4 regions of the Nocardiopsis sp. iso_40 genome follow, and region 1 is predicted to be linked to each of the others. Evidence: riboswitches for the same ligand, from Rfam matches in the RefSeq annotation. Region 1 holds a riboswitch; each other region holds the start of a gene.
What was found. Region 1 has a riboswitch for cobalamin ahead of metE (5-methyltetrahydropteroyltriglutamate--homocysteine S-methyltransferase). Riboswitches for the same ligand answer to the same signal wherever they lie in the genome.
Positions count from the first base shown of each region.

Region 2: linked by a shared signal. The riboswitch ahead of AC0VYD_RS15500 (ABC transporter substrate-binding protein) and the one ahead of metE (5-methyltetrahydropteroyltriglutamate--homocysteine S-methyltransferase) in region 1 are both predicted to bind cobalamin.
Region 3: linked by a shared signal. The riboswitch ahead of AC0VYD_RS23340 (ABC transporter substrate-binding protein) and the one ahead of metE (5-methyltetrahydropteroyltriglutamate--homocysteine S-methyltransferase) in region 1 are both predicted to bind cobalamin.
Region 4: linked by a shared signal. The riboswitch ahead of AC0VYD_RS23195 (nitrite reductase) and the one ahead of metE (5-methyltetrahydropteroyltriglutamate--homocysteine S-methyltransferase) in region 1 are both predicted to bind cobalamin.

Region 1 is NZ_CM149666.1:4,204,606-4,208,560, forward strand. Features, by position in the region: gene metE (5-methyltetrahydropteroyltriglutamate--homocysteine S-methyltransferase) at 1-1,936, opposite strand, end outside; cobalamin riboswitch at 2,074-2,303, opposite strand; gene AC0VYD_RS18335 (polysaccharide deacetylase family protein) at 2,519-3,955, shown strand, end outside.
Region 2 is NZ_CM149666.1:3,536,567-3,540,521, forward strand. Features, by position in the region: gene AC0VYD_RS15495 (LamG-like jellyroll fold domain-containing protein) at 1-1,097, opposite strand, end outside; cobalamin riboswitch at 1,608-1,787, shown strand; gene AC0VYD_RS15500 (ABC transporter substrate-binding protein) at 1,813-2,859, shown strand; gene AC0VYD_RS15505 (FecCD family ABC transporter permease) at 2,868-3,955, shown strand, end outside.
Region 3 is NZ_CM149666.1:5,370,082-5,374,036, forward strand. Features, by position in the region: gene AC0VYD_RS23330 (ABC transporter ATP-binding protein) at 1-275, opposite strand, end outside; gene AC0VYD_RS23335 (FecCD family ABC transporter permease) at 272-1,288, opposite strand; gene AC0VYD_RS23340 (ABC transporter substrate-binding protein) at 1,285-2,328, opposite strand; cobalamin riboswitch at 2,388-2,569, opposite strand; gene AC0VYD_RS23345 (PP2C family protein-serine/threonine phosphatase) at 2,635-3,955, opposite strand, start outside.
Region 4 is NZ_CM149666.1:5,337,326-5,341,280, reverse strand. Features, by position in the region: gene AC0VYD_RS23205 (precorrin-2 C(20)-methyltransferase) at 1-228, opposite strand, end outside; gene AC0VYD_RS23200 (precorrin-8X methylmutase) at 225-890, opposite strand; gene AC0VYD_RS23195 (nitrite reductase) at 887-1,816, opposite strand; cobalamin riboswitch at 1,869-2,070, opposite strand; gene sigJ (RNA polymerase sigma factor SigJ) at 2,331-3,239, opposite strand; gene AC0VYD_RS23185 (GNAT family N-acetyltransferase) at 3,444-3,955, shown strand, end outside.

The sequences.
Region 1 (3,955 bases):
TGTGGGTGTGGACGGTCGTGGTGGGTGCGACCCCGGAGGTGGCCAGGCGGAACGAACGCACCGCCCAGTCCAGGTACTCCTGCCGCCGTTCCTCCCGCAGCGGCAGCAGCTCCCGCAGGGCCGCCTCGTCCACCTGGATGTGGCGGATGCCCGCCCTCTCCAGATCAGCGACCTCGTCGCGCAGGGCCAGGCCGACCTGGAGGGCGGTCTCGCCGAGCGGCTGGTCGGTCCGGACGAACGACCAGGCGAGCATGGTGACCGGACCGGTCAGCATGCCCTTGACCGGCTTGTCGGTGCGCGACTGGGCGTAGGTGATCCACTCCACCGTCATCGGCTCGGGGCGCGAGACGTCACCGAACAGGATCGGGGGACGTACGCAGCGCGAACCGTAGGACTGCACCCACCCGTTCCGGGTGGCGGCGTAGCCCTCCAACTGCTCCGCGAAGTACTGGACCATGTCGTTGCGCTCGGGCTCGCCGTGGACGAGGACGTCCAGGCCGATCTCCTCCTGGAGCGCGATGACGCGGTCGATCTCCGCGCGGAGGATCCGCTTGTACTCCTCGGTGGACAGCTCGCCCCGACGGTGCGCGGCACGCGCGCGGCGCAGCTCGGGGGTCTGCGGGAAGGAACCGATGGTGGTCGTGGTGAGCGCGGTGTCGGTGGGGGCGCCCCGCTCCTCGGGACGCTCGTAGGCGTCCGGGCGCAGAGCGTCCAGGCGGGCGCGCACCCGGGCGTCGGTGAAGGACGGGGACCGGGTCCCGACCGCGTCGAAACCGGTGTCCGCGCCCTCGGACAGGACGCGGCCGAGCAGGGCCACCTCCTCGGCCTTCTGCCTGGCGAAGGCCAGCGCCCCGCGCAACTCGGGAGCGAGGGCGGTCTCGGCGTCCAGGTCGATGGGGACGTGGAGCAGCGAGCAGGAGGTACTCACGGTGAGCTCGTCGGTGAGGGCGAGCAGGGTACCGAGCTCGGCCACGGCGGCGGGCAGGTCCGTGCGCCAGACGTTGCGTCCGTCCACGACGCCCGCGACCAGCCGGGTGGCACCCAGGCCGGAGACCGCGGCCAGGTCCTCGACGCCCTCCGGGTCGGTGACCAGGTCGAGGCCGACCGCCTCCACCGGGGAGTCCTTGAGCACGCGCAGGGCGGCGGCGCCGATGGAGCCGAAGTAGGTGGAGACCAGGAGCGAGGGGCGCCCGGTGAGGGAACCCAACCGCCGGTAGACGCGTTGCAGGTGGCCGACGGCGGCACGGCCCTCGTCGGTGGCCAGGATCGGCTCGTCGAGCTGGACCTCGGCGGCGCCCGCCTCCTCGAGGTCGCCCAGAAGCCTGGCGTAGGCGTCCAGGAGCTGGTCGAGCAGCTCGATCGGCTCCCAGCCCTCGGGGGCGTCGTCGGCGGCCTTGGCCAGCAGGAGGAAGGTGAGCGGGCCGAGCAGCACGGGGCGGGTCCGGAAACCGGCCTCGGAGGCCTCGCGGAACTCCGCGACGGGTTTGTCACCGACCAGGCGCGGCCGGGTGCTCGGGGACAGCTCGGGAACCAGGTAGTGGTAGTTGGTGTCGAACCACTTGGTCATCTCCAGGGGCGGGGCGCCCTGCTCGCCGCGGGCGAGGGCGAAGTAGCGGCGCAGCTGCTCGTCCCGGTCCCCGGCCTGGGCCGGGGAGGCGAAGCGGGAGGGGACGAGGTCGAACAGGACCGCCGTGTCCAGCACGTGGTCGTAGGGGGAGAACGTGTTGGACGGGAGGTCGTCCACGCCCGCCTCCCGCAGTTGGGCGTAGACGCCCCTGCGGAGTTCGGAGGCGACGGCGTCGAACTCCCGGGCGGTGGTGCCGCCCTTCCAGTAGGACTCGCTGGCGCGCTTGAGTTCACGGTCGGGGCCGATGCGCGGGTAGCCGTGCACCGTGGAGCGCACGGTGGGCCTGGGAGCTCCCGGGGTCGTGGTCATGAAGCTTCTCTCCCTCGTCGAAAGCCGGGTACCGGCCGCGGGGCGAGCGAGGACGCGGACATGCCGGGGAACGCCTCAGCGCACGGCCGTCTCCGCCCTCGGCCCTCCCTCGGGGCACGGGACCACCGGCGGCACGGGTGCGCCGCCGGGCGGAGGCAGGTCTTCGGACTCGTGGGCGCTTCCGGCCTGAGGGCCGGTCCTCCTAGCAGTCGCCGCTTCCCAGTTCCCGACCTTTCCGATCGGTTCACCAGTGCTTATGGCGACGGTCGTTCCCACTCACCGCTGCGGGGCAGTCCCGGAGTCGCACCGGGTTCCCTCTTTCGACACGCACCACCCGCCCCGGAGGACCTCCGGGGTGGAAAGGATGGAGCGTGTACCTTCCACGCCTGCAAGTATAGGAGCGCCCCCTCCGCCCCTGACCCCGGCGCGGCCCTCGCCCGCACGAGACGAACCCCCGCCGTGTGCTCGGCATCACACCCGACATCAGCGTTACGTGGGAGAGCGCGCCCCCGCCTCCCCCGCGAACGTTCGTCTGACGATGAACGTGGAGAACCCCAGGTGAAGCAGCAAGACCGTCCGACCATGTCCCCCGACCGGCCCCTACTCACGGTCGCGTTCGCGATGGTCGTCCTACTGGGACTGGTGTTGTCGGCGGCCGGACCCCCGGGCCTGCTCGAGGACACCGCCGAGGTCCGGAGGACGGCCGAACAGCCCGAGGAGGACGTGCGCCTCCCCGCCACCGGTGAACCCGACGAACTGACCGTCGTGGACCCCGCCGCGATCCCCGGACTCACCGAGACCGAGATCGCCTACGAGGGCGGGGGCGACGTCGCCGTCAGCTACCCGGCGATCCCCAACGCCGAACCCCTGGCGGACTTCCTGGACCGCACCCTGACCGCCCAGGCGCACGCCTTCGAGGCCGCGAACCCCGGTGCGCGCTCGTTCGTCGGCGAGTGGGGGCTGACCGCGGCGGAGGGCGGGATCGTGGGGGTCCGGATGACCACCACCGAAACCGACTCCGAGGAGACCCGCGAGGGCCACAGCACCTACTGGTACGAGACCGGCAAGGGCGCGGTCCACGGCTCCAGCCGCCTGCTCGCCGGGCAGCAGGAGCTGGCCGAACTCAACGACCGGGTGCGCGAGGCCGTGTCGGACACCGCCGCCGCGCCCGCCGCCCTGCACCCGATCAGCTCCCTGTACGACTCCGTGGGGTTCAACCCCGACGGAGACCTGGTGGTGGAGTTCGACTCCGGACAGGTCGCCCCCGCCTCCGAGGGCCGCGTCCACGCCGTGATCGACCGGGACGAGGCCCAGGGCCTGCTCTCCGAACTCGGGCTGCGCGTGCGCGAGGCCGCGACCACGGGCGTACGCGAGTTCTCGGTGGCCGAGGCCCCCGAGGCGGACAAGGACGGTTCCGAGGCAGCGGCACCAGGCGTACTCCTCCCGCGTGAGGACTCCGTCGACTGCACCGACCCCGACACCAGGTGCGTGGCGCTGACCTACGACGACGGCCCCGGCGGACGGACCCCCGAGCTGCTGGACGCCCTGGCCGAGCACAACGCCCGGGCCACCTTCTTCGTCACCGGGCATCCGGTCATGGAGAACCCGTGGATCGTGCGGCGCACCTACGCGGAGGGCCACGAGCTGGCCAACCACACGCTGAGCCACCCGGACCTGACGACGCTCGGAACCGGTTCGGCCCGCGCGGACCTGAACACGACCCAGGCCCTGGTGTACCGGGAGACCGGTTACACGATGGACCTGATGCGGCCGCCCTACGGGGCCACGGACGACGGGGTCGCCGAGCTCACCGCGGAACTGGGGCTGGCACAGATCCTGTGGAGCGTGGACACCAACGACTGGAAGGACCGCAAGGCGCACGTGGTCCGCGAGCGCGCCGTGAACGGTGCGTCCGAGGGCGCCATCATCCTGATGCACGACATCCACGACACCACCATCGACGCCTCGGTCGACATCATCCGCGAACTGGACGAACGCGGTTACACCATGGTCACGGTG
Region 2 (3,955 bases), 670 kb from region 1:
TGGGTGACCTTGGCGCGGAACGTGGCGCGGGTGATGTCGGCGTCACGGGTGCGCGAGTCGACGCGGAACCGCCAGAACGCGCGCTTGGTGCTGCCCTCGTTCGGTTCGTAGCCCACGCCGGGGGTGTGCGAGGTGGAGTAGTTCCAGTACGACTGGCCGGGGTAACTGCGGTTGACGTAGGTGCGCCCCACTCGGCTGACCGCCACCGAGGGGTCGATGTAGACCGGGTACTGGGTGGCCTCGTCGGTGAGCATCGCCGCGTCCGGGACCAGGCGGATGCTGTCCGGGGCCAGATCGACGTCCAGCAGCGCGGTGCGGGCGCCGGTGGGTGCCATGACCGTGGCGTCCTCGGCCATGTCCTGTTCGCCCGATGAGTCCCACATGGCAGGGGCGAGGGCGCTGAACACGCTCTCCTGGCCGCGATCGCCAATGGCGTCCAGGTTGCCGTGCTCACCGAGCCGCATGGTCACGCCTTCGGTGGCCAAGCCGAGCTCCAGATCGGCCAGCATCTCGTGCCGGGCCGCCTCCGGGGTGTGCACCACCAGCACCTGGCCGAAGCCGTCGGCCCCCGCGGTCAGCACCAGGTCCACGTCGGGCAGCACGTCCGGGTAGGTGGCCTTGTCGGCCTCCAGTACCGGTGCGGGCAGGTCCTCGTGCCAGCCCAGGTCCACCGAGTTGGAGCCCAGCCCGATGCTCGCCAGCGCCGTGTCGCCGCCGCCGGAGAAGGCGATGTCCGCGGCCGCCGCCCTGGGGCGCACCCTGCCGTCGGAGTCCGTCACCAGGTCGGTGTCGACCGGGGTCCACCCGCTGCCGTTGCGCACCCGGACCGGGTGGGCGTTCTGCTCCATCGTGAAGCTGCCGTCGGGGTTGGCCAGATGGCGTGTGGTCTCGGTGGTAGCTCCGGCGATCTCCACCGGCTCCCCGGTCTCGTTGGCCCGGGTGACGGCGGCCTGCTCGAAGAGCTCCGCGGTGGAGGCTGAACCCTCCTGAGGGGACGGACCGGGTTCCTCCTGTGCGTGCGCGGTGGAGTGGAGGAAGGGGGTGAGCAACGCGGCTGACAGGGCGGCAGCGGTCACTGCTCGCACGGCGCGGGACATGGCGGTGTGCTCTCTAGGCCCAGGTATGGGGGATGGCCGAGCTGTGGGGGCGCCCCGGTTGCGGGACGGCCTCGACCGTTTCCTGAAACCGAGAAGGAAGTTAACAGGACAAAGTGAACACGGAACCCGTGACCCACTTCACTCAAGGCACCAGAATTCCTTCGGCCTGCACTCTCCTCCGCAATTTTCCCAAAAGATGCACTTTTGGCCGAGATCGGACGACGGATCAAGGTTTGAACCTGCTGATCCGGAGATCTCGGGTTCACCTCCTGTCGGGCGCGGCACGGAACCACAGGCCAGGGCCTCGAACTCCTGTGACCCGGTGGTGCCCCGCGTGCACGGTCCCGGGGCGGGTCCGGGCCGGAACCGGCCTCGCCGCGCCAGGAGCCCGGTCACGTCATCCACGCACCCGCTCCCGCTGCCGATCCGGGGGCCCGGCGGCAAACGGGAGCGGGCTTCCCCGGGGAAACCCCGGTGTACTACCGTGATCCGTTGATTACCGACACAAGTTCATTTCGTCGACGTCGCAGTGCACGGGAAGCCGGTGGGAATCCGGCGCGGTCCTCGCCACTGTGACCGGAGGGCGCCTCCCACACGCCACCGGACCCGCACGGGTCCGGGAAGGGGGCAGGCGCGGGGCACAAGCCCGACTCCGGGAGCCAGGAGACCGGCTGCGACCGTCCGCGTCATCAAACCACGAAGGATGGTTTGTTCGATGAAGCCCACCGACGCACGGGCGGCCCTGGGCCGTGCCCGTTCCGCCGCCGTTCTCGCCCTGCTGCTGGCCGTGACCGCCTGCGGCGGGTCCCCCTCCTCCCCCGCCCCGGAAGCCGCCGGGGAGACGATCCGCAACTGCGACGTCGACGTGGCCGCGGCAGAGCCGCCGGAGCGGGTGTTCGCCGCCTACCAGCCCGCCATCGAGACCGCCCACGCGCTGGGCATCAGCGACCGCCTGGTCGGAACGGCGTTCCTGGACGCCGAGGTGATGGACGAACACGCCGCCGCCCAGGCCGAGCAGGAGTACTACCCGAACCTGCCGAGCCTGGAGGAACTGCTCAGCCACGAGCCCGACTTCGTGCTCTCCGGGTTCAACGGCGTGTTCACCGACGAGAGCCTGGGGACCCGGGCCTCCCTGCGCGAACTGGGCGTCGAGAGCTGGATCCTGTCCCCGCTGTGCCCGAGCGAGGACGGCCGCACCGACGAGACCATCGACCCCGCCACGGTGACGATGGACAACGTCTACGCCGACCTGCGCGACCTGGGAACCCTCTTCGACGAACAGGAGCGCGCCGAACGGGTCATCGCCGACATGGAGGCCACCGTGGAGGAGGTCGCCCAGGCCCTGGAGGGCCGCGTGGCGGAGGAGGACCGGCCTACAGTGATGATCGGTCGGCCCAGCGACCAGGGGTTCCGGGTGGCCGGCGGTCCGGACTTCTCCACCGAGATCATCGACCTGGCGGGCGGGGTCAACGCCTTCGCCGACCTCGACGGCAGGCGCAACCACGACGTCGCCACCGAGGACGTGATCGCGCGCGACCCCGACTTCATCCTGGTCGACGTGTGCTGTGACGCGCGGATGACCTCCGCCGACGCCGCCGACCAGATCGAGCAGATCATGGGAGACCCCGCACTGGCCAACCTGACCGCGGTCACCGGGGGCCGGGTCGAGGGGTTCACCTTCGCCGACCGCTCCGCGGGCGTGCGCAGCGCGGACGCGGTGGCCAAGGTCGCCGGGACCATCCACTCCGACCTGTTCGGGTAGGCCGGGCGATGGTCGACCGTGTGGCCGAAAGGCCCCTGTCCCCCGCCCCCTCCGAACCGCGCAGGCAACCGCGGACCCCGTCCGGCGGCTCCGGGATGCTCAACGGTCCTTGGGGCCGAAGCGTCGGGCTGGTGGTGGCGCTGCTGGTGCTCGCCGGGGCCCTGTTGGCGTCGGTACTGGTCGGCTACCAGCAGTTGTCCGTAGCCGACGTGTATGCCGCCTACGCCGGTTTCACCGGTTCGGACACCGACCTGGTCGTGCGGCACCTGCGGGTGCCGCGCACCCTCGCCGGGCTGGCCGTCGGGGCGGCCCTGGGCGTGTCCGGGGTCCTGGTGCAGGGGGTGACCCGCAATCCCCTCGGCGACCCGGGGATCCTCGGCATCAACGCGGGGGCGGCCCTGGCCGCGGTCCTGGCGATCAGCGTGCTCGGGGTGTCGGCGCTGCTGGGCTACGTCGCCTTCGCCTTCCTGGGCGCGGCGGTGGCCGCCTGCGCGGTCTACGCCGTCGGGTCGCTGGGCCCGGACGGGGCCGGCCCGGTCAGGCTCGCGCTCGCCGGCGCCGCGATCTCGACCCTGCTGGGGTCGCTGACCTCGGCGATCATCCTGCGGGACCGCGCGGGCCTGGACGAGTACCGGTTCTGGGTGGTGGGTTCCCTGGCCGGGGCCGACGGTGCGGCGCTGCTCCAGGCGCTGCCGTTCCTGGTCGCCGGGCTGGTGCTGGCGGTGGCGCTGGCGCGCCCGCTGAACGCGGTGGCGCTCGGTGACGAGCTGGCCCGCTCGCTGGGGACTCGGTTGTGGCTGGTGCGCGGGGCGAGCGCGCTGGCGGTGGTGCTGCTGGCCGGGACGGCGACCGCCGCGGCCGGTCCGATCGGTTTCGTGGGGGTCGCGGTCCCGCACATCGCGCGCGCCCTGGTCGGCCCCGACCACCGTTGGGTGCTGCCGTGGTCGGCGGTGCTGGCGCCCGTCCTGCTGCTGGTCGCCGACGTCGTGGGCCGGGTGGTGGCGCGCCCCGAGGAGCTCCAGGTCGGCATCGTCACCGCTCTGGTCGGTGCGCCGTTCTTCATCCTCCTGGTGCGACGGCGAAGGGCGGCGGGACT
Region 3 (3,955 bases), 1.2 Mb from region 1:
TGCTGGACGGTGGCCACCCGCCGCGCCACGGCCCGGCGCCCGACCCGGTTCAGCGGGCTCCCGTCCAGGGTGACCACGCCGGCGGAGGGGCCGAGCACCCCGGCGAGCAGCCGCAGCAGGGTGGACTTGCCCGACCCGTTGGGACCCAGCAGGCCGATGGTCTCCCCCGGACGGGGGACGAGGGTGACGCCGTCGAGCAGGATCCGGCCGCCGATTCCGAGGCTGACCCGGTCGGCGCGCAGCCCCTCCTCCGGGACCCGGGCGAGTTCGTTCAAGTCTTGCTCCTCACGCGGTACAGCACGGCGACGAAGGCGGGCACCCCGATGAGGGAGGTGACCACCCCCACCGGGATCTCCTGCGGGTCCAGCGCGGTCCGGGCGACCGTGTCCACCCACACCAGGAAGACCGCGCCCGCCAGCACGGTGACCGGCAGCAGCCTGGCGTGGGAGGAGCCGGTGAGCGCACGGGCGGCGTGTGGCAGGACCAGTCCCACGAAGCCGATCGCGCCGGCGGAGCTGACCAGGACCGCAGTGAGCAGCGCGGTGGCGCTCAGCAGCAGCACCCGGGCCCGGCCCACCTGGACGCCCAGGTTCGCCGCGGCCTCCTCACCGAAGGCGAAGGCGTCCAGGGTGGTGGTGTTCGCCAGGCAGACGGCGAGCACGAGTCCCAGCACGGCGGCGCACAGGAGCACGTCGGTCCAGCCCGCGCCGCTGAGGGAGCCCAGCAGCCAGAACAGCACCCCGCGGGTGGTCTCCGCGTCCGCGGAGGTCAGCACGGTGAACGAGGTCAGCGCCGAGAACAGCTGCATGGCCGCGACCCCGGACAGCACGACCCGGTCCATGCTGCCGCCCAGGGAGTGGCTGAGCAGCATCACCATGGCGAAGGAGAGCAGGGCGCCCACGAAGGCACCCGCCGACAGCGAGACCACGCCGGCGCCCCAGCCGAGCACGATCACGGCGACCGCACCGGTGGAGGCGCCGGAGGAGACCCCCAGGACGAAGGGGTCGGCCAGCGGGTTGCGCAGCAGGGACTGCATCACCGCGCCGCACAGGGCCAGCCCCGCCCCGCAGACCGCGGCGAGCAGGGTGCGGGGCATGCGCAGGTTCCACACGATCCCCTCGCGCAGTTGCGACAGCGGGCTCTCGCCGAGGCCGAACCGCGCCGCGACCGACCGCCAGACCTGGGCCGGGGTGATGTCGGCGGGGCCGATGGTGACGGCGACCGAGACCGACAGGGCCAGGAGCAGGAGGCCGGAGGTGATGAGCAGTGCCGGGCGGGCACCTCTCACCGGGTGTACCCGAGCTCGCGCAGGCCGTCCGCGACCAGCTCGATGCCCTCGACCGTGCGGATGGAGGGGTTCATCGCCTGGCCGCTGAGCAGGACGTACCGTTCCTCGCGCACCGCGGTGAGGTTCCGGGTGGCCGGGTTGGTCTCCAGGAAGGCGATCTTGGCCTCCGCGGTCTCGGCGGTCTGGGACTCACGGGTCAGGTCTCCGAGCACGATGACGTCCGGGTCGCGGTCCGCGACCGTCTCCCAGTTGATCTGGGGCCACTCGTCGTGGGTGTCGTCGAAGGCGTTCCGGGCACCGACGGCGCTGGTAATGGCTCCGGGGGCGCCGCAGCAGCCCGCGAGGTAGGGCGACTGGGAGTTGGCGAACCAGTACATGAGGCTCACCTCCGAGACCTCCAGGTCCTCGGTCGCGGTGTCCACCCGGAGCTGGAGTTGCGAGACCAGTTCCTCCCCGCGTTCCTGCACCCCGAAGACCTCGGCCAGGTCGTGGATCTCGCCGTAGACGGAGTCCAGGGTGAGCGGTTCGCTCCGGGAGCCGTCCCCGCCGCTCTCGTTGTCCTTGCCCGCGGCGCAGTCGGTCGGGGAGACGTAGGTGGGGACGCCCAGTTCCCCGAACTGTTCGCGGGTGGCGACGCCGCCGGTGCCGAGTGTGGAGACGAAGGAGGCGGTCACGAAGTCGGGTTCGGCCTCCAGGACCCGTTCGAAGGAGGGGTTGTTCTCGGCCAGCCGTGGGATGTCGGCGTTGGCCTCCTCCAGCCCCGTCATGATCGGGTCGGTCCAGGTGGCGGTGCCGGCCACCCGGTCCTGCAGGCCCAGGGAGAGCAGGATCTCGGTGGACCCCTGGTTGAGGGAGACCACCCGCTCCGGGGGTGCGTCGAGGGTGATCTCGTGGCCGCAGTTGTCGATGGTGCGGGGGTAACCGGATGCGGTGGCCGCTTCGGTGCTGTCGTTTTCCCGGTCTCCCGGGCCGCCGCAGGCGGTGAGGGCGAGGGCGGGGACGAGCAGGAGGGCGAAGGACGGGAGCGCGTGACGCGGCATGGGGACGCCTCGGGTTCGGGGCTCGAACGCGGAGCCCGGCACGGGTTCGCCTCCGCGCACTCGACGCGGAGGGGCCAGCAGGTCTTCGGACTCGGGTTCCTCCGGACGGGGTGCCTTCCCGGAGCGGTGCCCCAGTGGCTCGCGTACCCCGCCCGTCCCCCACACCGCTGCGCGTCAGTTCCGGATTCGCACCGGATTCCCTGACCACCTGAGTGGTACGACTGGCCCCCGCAGGGTACCAAGGGGCCTCCCTACGTCTCCGTGGCGGGCGGGGGGCAGGCGCCGAGGGCCCGTTCGGGAGGCGTCCTAGGCTTCTCCGGGCACAACAGCCGGCGTGCGCAGAGCCAGGACGGCGACGTCGTCGTGACCGTCCCCGGGGGCGTTCTCCACCAGGGCCCGGCACAGATTCTCCAGGGACCCCTCCGCGTGTTTGGCGGCGACCTCGGCCAGGGTGTCCATCCCCCGGTCGAGATGGTGGCGGGGATGCTCGACCAGGCCGTCCGTGTAGAGCACCACCGTCGTTGACGCGGGCAGCGGACACCGGTGGTCCGGGCGGTCGAAGGCCGCGTCCACTCCGAGCGGCAGTCCGGGCTCCCCCTCCAGGTAGCGGGGTTCGCGGCCCGGGGCCAGCAGGAGGGGCGGCGGGTGGCCGGCCGTGCTCCAGCACAGGTCCCAGCCGTGGTCCGCGGGTTCGATCCTGGCCAGGCAAGCCGTGGTCACGGGGTTATCGGTGATGGCGTGCAGCGTGTGGTCGAGCTGGGCCAGCACTCTGCTGGCGGGGGTGCCCCGGTCGTACAGCAGGGCGCGCAGCATACTGCGGGTCTGGGACATGGCCGCCGCGGCGACCAGATCGTGGCCGACCACGTCGCCGATCACCGCCGCGCAGGCACCGTCGGGGAGCATCAGGGCGTCGTACCAGTCCCCGCCGAGGTGGTGGCGGCCCTCACTGGCTGGGTGGTAGACGGCGGCCACGTCGAAGGGCGACAGGTCGGGCAGGCGCGGCAGCAGCAGGCGCTGGAAGCGCTCGGCCCCGGAGCGGACCTCCTCGAACAGGCGTGCGTTCTCGATGGCCATCCCCGCGGCACCGGCCAGGGCGGTGACCACCTCTTCGTCCTGGACGTCGAAGGGCAGGCCGTCGTGCCGGGTGGACAGGTACAGGTTGCCGTAGACGCGTCCGCGCACGCTGATCGCGACACCGAGCAGGGTGCGCATGGGCGGGTGGCCGGGCGGAAACCCGGCGGAGTCGGGGTGTGCGCCGATGTCCTGGACCCGCAGCGGTTCACGCTGGTGGATCATCCTGCCGAGCAGGCCCTGCCCGGTCGGGTGGTCGATCCCTGTCAGGTCCCCGATCTCCTCCTGGCTCAACCCGACCGGGATGAACTGGGACAGGCCCCCACCCTGTTCGTGGAGGACTCCGAGAGCCCCGTACCGGGCCCCCACCAGGTCCATCGCGGTGGTGACCACCCGGCGGAGCACGGCGGACAGTTCCAGGTCCTGGCTGAGCGCCAGCACCGCCTCAAGCAAGGAGTTCATCCGCCCCTGGGCGCGCACCAGCTCCTGGATCTGCTGTGTGGCGTGGTGCAGGGCCTGCTCCGGAGCCGAGCCGGCTCGCGGCCCGGACCTGTGC
Region 4 (3,955 bases), 1.1 Mb from region 1:
GTACCCGCCCGGGTGGTCGGTCGTGCCGGTGGTCACCGGGTAGGTGAGCTGCTCCTCGACCGCGGAGGCCGGGACCAGGTCCTCGGCGATGCGGTGGGCGTTCGACCGCTTGCCGACCCCGGCGTGGTAGGCGACGACGTCGGCCGCGCGGATGAGGCGGGCCGCCTTGAGCGTGATCAGTTCGGGGTCGCCCGGACCCACACCGACCCCGTGGAAACGTCCTCTCACTCCTCCTCCTTGGCGAGTGCGTTCAGAGCTGACGAGGTCATCGCGGACCCTCCGCGACGGCCGCGGACCGTCACGTACGGGATGTCGGTCCCGTGCCGGTCGGCGAACTCGGTGAGCGCCTGTTTGGACTCGGCGGCACCGATGAAACCGACCGGGCAGCCGACGATCGCGGCCGGTCTCGGCGCCCCGTCGACCAGCATCTCCAACAGGTGGAAGAGGGCGGTGGGCGCGTTGCCGACAGCGACCACGGCACCCTCCAGCAGGGGTTCCCACAGGGACACCGCGGCCGCCGTGCGGGTGGTTCCCCACTCCCGTGCCAGTTCGGGGACGCGTGCGTCGCCGAGGAAGCAGAGCACCTCGTTGCCGCCGGGCAGGCGGCTCGCGGTCACCCCGGCGGCCACCATGCGTGCGTCGCACAGGATCGGCGCGCCGCCCTCCAGGGCCGCGCGGGCCGCCGGAACCAGGTCGGGGTGGACCACCAGGTCGTCGGCGAGGCCGACCTGACCGGTGCCGTGGATCATCCGCACGGCGAGCCGTTCGGCGTTGTCCGGCAGGTGCCCCAGCCGGGCCTCGCGACGGATGGTGGCGAAGGAGTCGGTGTAGATCGCGGGGCCGTCGTCGACGTACTCGTAGTGCCGGTTCGGTCGGCGGGGGGCGGTCATCGGACCTCCCCGGGCACCAGAACCCCGCGCCAGGGCGTGACGACCAGCTCTCCGTGGCCCGCGGCGGTCGCCCGCTCGGCGAGCTCCTCGACGGCGGAGCGGTCCAGTCCCCGGTCGGTGACCCGCAGATGGAGCCCGTCCCCGGGCAGCGGCCCGTACGGCAGGGGAGGCGAGGGTTGTGGCAGCCGAGGGTCGGGGGCCGCCGGCGCGGCCAGCGGAGCCGGGAGCTCGGCGACGTGCCAGGGAGCCGTGGGGCCCTGACCGCGGCGTTCCAGGAACTCGTCCGCGAACCGCAGCAGTGCGGCGGGCGCCTCGTCGAGCGGTACCACCGGGCCCCAGTGCCCGCCGATCCGCAACTGTGCGATCCCCTCGTCCAGGGCGACGAGCCCAAGGTCGCAGGGGCGGTCGAGCAGGTCCCCGGATCCGTCGTCCAGCACGAACAGGAACCGTCCGGGCAGGTCCGCGCGGCGCGGCACGGAGCACAGCATCGTGTCCAGGGCCGAGGCGACGGGCCGCAGGTCGGCCCGCCCGCCGCCCGGCACGGCACCGTCCGGGCGTGCCGGGTCCTTCGGCCCCGTGCACGGGGAGACCATCACGTTGCGTACCAGTTCGTGGCTGGCCGAGGGCAGCAGACCGGTCCCCTCCAGGTCCCGGAGCACCTCGGACCCCAACCGTCCCGCGTTCCCGGGCAGGGCGCGCAGTTGCAGGTTCGCGCGGCCCGTGACGTGGACGCGGCCGCTGCCGTGCCGTTCGGCCACGGAGGCCAGAGCCCGCAGTGAGCGGGCGCGGAGCCGGCCGCCGATGAGCCGGAGCCGGACCAGCAGACCGTCGTCGGCGGCCCAGGGCCTCAGTGCGCCGGGGCAGCGGTCGCGCCGGGTACGGCTGTGGGGGGTTCGGGCGGAGGGCGGGGTGCCGGGCAGGGACATGCACGTCTTTCGGGTCAGGGGCTTGTTCGCGGGCCCGCGGATGACTCGGCGGAGGTGTCCGCCGCTACCGGCAGGTCTTCGGACTCGGAATCGACCGGTACGGGGCGCCTTCCCGGAGTTCTACTCCAGTGGCTGCCCGGGGGACCACCCCGGACGTGCCCGTCCGTCATCCTCACCGCTGCGCGTCAGTCCCGGAATCGCACCGGGTTCCCTGCCCCACGGACGTGGGGTTCGACCGGTCCGACGAGGGTATCGTGCCACCTCGCGGCTCGTTCCGGCGGACCGTGTCCGGGCGCTCCCTCCGTCCCCGGTGCCTCCGACCCGCCGACTCCGCACGCCCTATCCCAGGTCGGCGAGGAACTGCCGGGTGCCCGGCGGCCATGGCGGGCGTGCCGCCTCCTCGGCCGCAGGAGGACCGGCGTCGGGGGTCGCGCTGGGTTACCGACGGGTTTCCACCGGCCCGGATCCACCGGGATCCGCGCCGCCCCCGCCCACGACGGCGGTGTCCCCGCCCCTAGGACGGGCCGGCGGTCCGCAGACGCGACATCTTGTCCGGGTTGGCCACCATGTACACGTGCCGGGCCCGGCCCTCGAAGACGTCCAGGGTCAGCACCGTGATCGGGACCCCCTCCACCGACAGGACCGCGGCGGGGCCGCCGTTGACCTCGGTGACCTCCGTGTGCAGCGGTGCCGTGGGCGCCAGGCCCAGGGACCGCAGGAAGCGCGAGGTGTTGCGTTCCCGGGACACCGCGGCCAGGAAACGGCCCACCTTGTCGGCGCCGCGGATCACCCGCAGGGGCGCCGGGGCCCTGCCGCCGCTGTCACTGACCAGGGTTGCGTCCTCGGCCAGCAGTCCCTTGAGCCCGTCCAGGTCGCCCTCCGCGCAGGCCCGGAGGAAGCGTTCGGTGATGCGGCGGCGCGCCGCCCGGTCGGCCTCGAAACGGGGGCGGCGTTCCCGTACGTGGTCCCGGGCCCGCCGGGCCAACTGCCGGGTGGCCGCCTCGTTCCGGTCGATGACCCGGGCGATGTGCGCGTAGGGCAGTTGGAAGGCCTCGTGCAGCACGAACACGGCCCGTTCCAGCGGGCTGAGGGTCTCCAGCACCACCAGGAGCGCGAACTCCACGGAGTCGGCGAGCTCGGCCCGCTCGGCCGCGTCGGGCAGCTCGCTGACCGGCTCGGGCAACCACTCGCCCACGTAGGACTCGCGCTGGGCACTGGCTTTGCGCAGCCGGTCGATGGAAAGCCGGGACGCCACGGTCACCAGGTAGGCGCGCGGGTTGTCGATCCCGTCCGGATCCACCCGGGACCAGCGCAGCCACGCCTCCTGGACCACGTCCTCGGCGTCGTCCGCCGTTCCCAGGATCCGGTAGGCGACCCCGTTCAGCAGGGGGCGGTGTTCCTCGAAGACCTCTGTTGCCGTCATGTCGGGGAAGACGTACCACAGCACGCCTGGCGTGACATGCCCCTGACCGGTTCCGGCCAGGGGCGTGGGATCGGGCGGGTGTGACCAGGAGGGGCGGCCGTCCGGCGGACGGAGGGCGGCCGACGGCACCGGCAAACGGCTTGCACCGCCCCCGGCGCGGTTCTAGGTTGGCGCGACCCGAGCTGTCAGTGAGAGGGGCTGTGATTGTACCGAGTACGGGAGTGGAACCGGGGCGACGCCGACCGGCTGTTGACGGCCTTCGCCTGGGAGGAGCTGGCCAGGCAGGAGAGCGACGTGCCGCGGACCCCGGACGAGGCCCTGGAGTGGATCGCCGGGCGGGCGGTCCTGGCCAAGGAGCGGGACGTGCACGGGTTCGCGGTGGTCGACGGCCAGGACAGGGCCCTCGGGCACGTGCAGGTCTCGGTGTCCAGCCGCAGGCACGAATTCGGCTGGCTGTCCTACTGGACGCACCCGGCCGAGCAGGGGCGGGGCGTGGCCTCGGCCGGGGCCAGGCTTGCCACGGAGTTCGCCTTCGACCGACTGGACCTGTTCCGGGTGGAGACGGGCCACCGGCTGAACAACCCGGGGTCGTGCGTGGCCGCGCGGCGGGCGGGTTTTCGCCCTGAGGGTGTCGAGCGGGCCAAGCTCCGCTACGGGACCTCCCGTTACGACACGGGGATGCACGCGCGGCTGGTGACGGACCCGGTGGAAGGCGT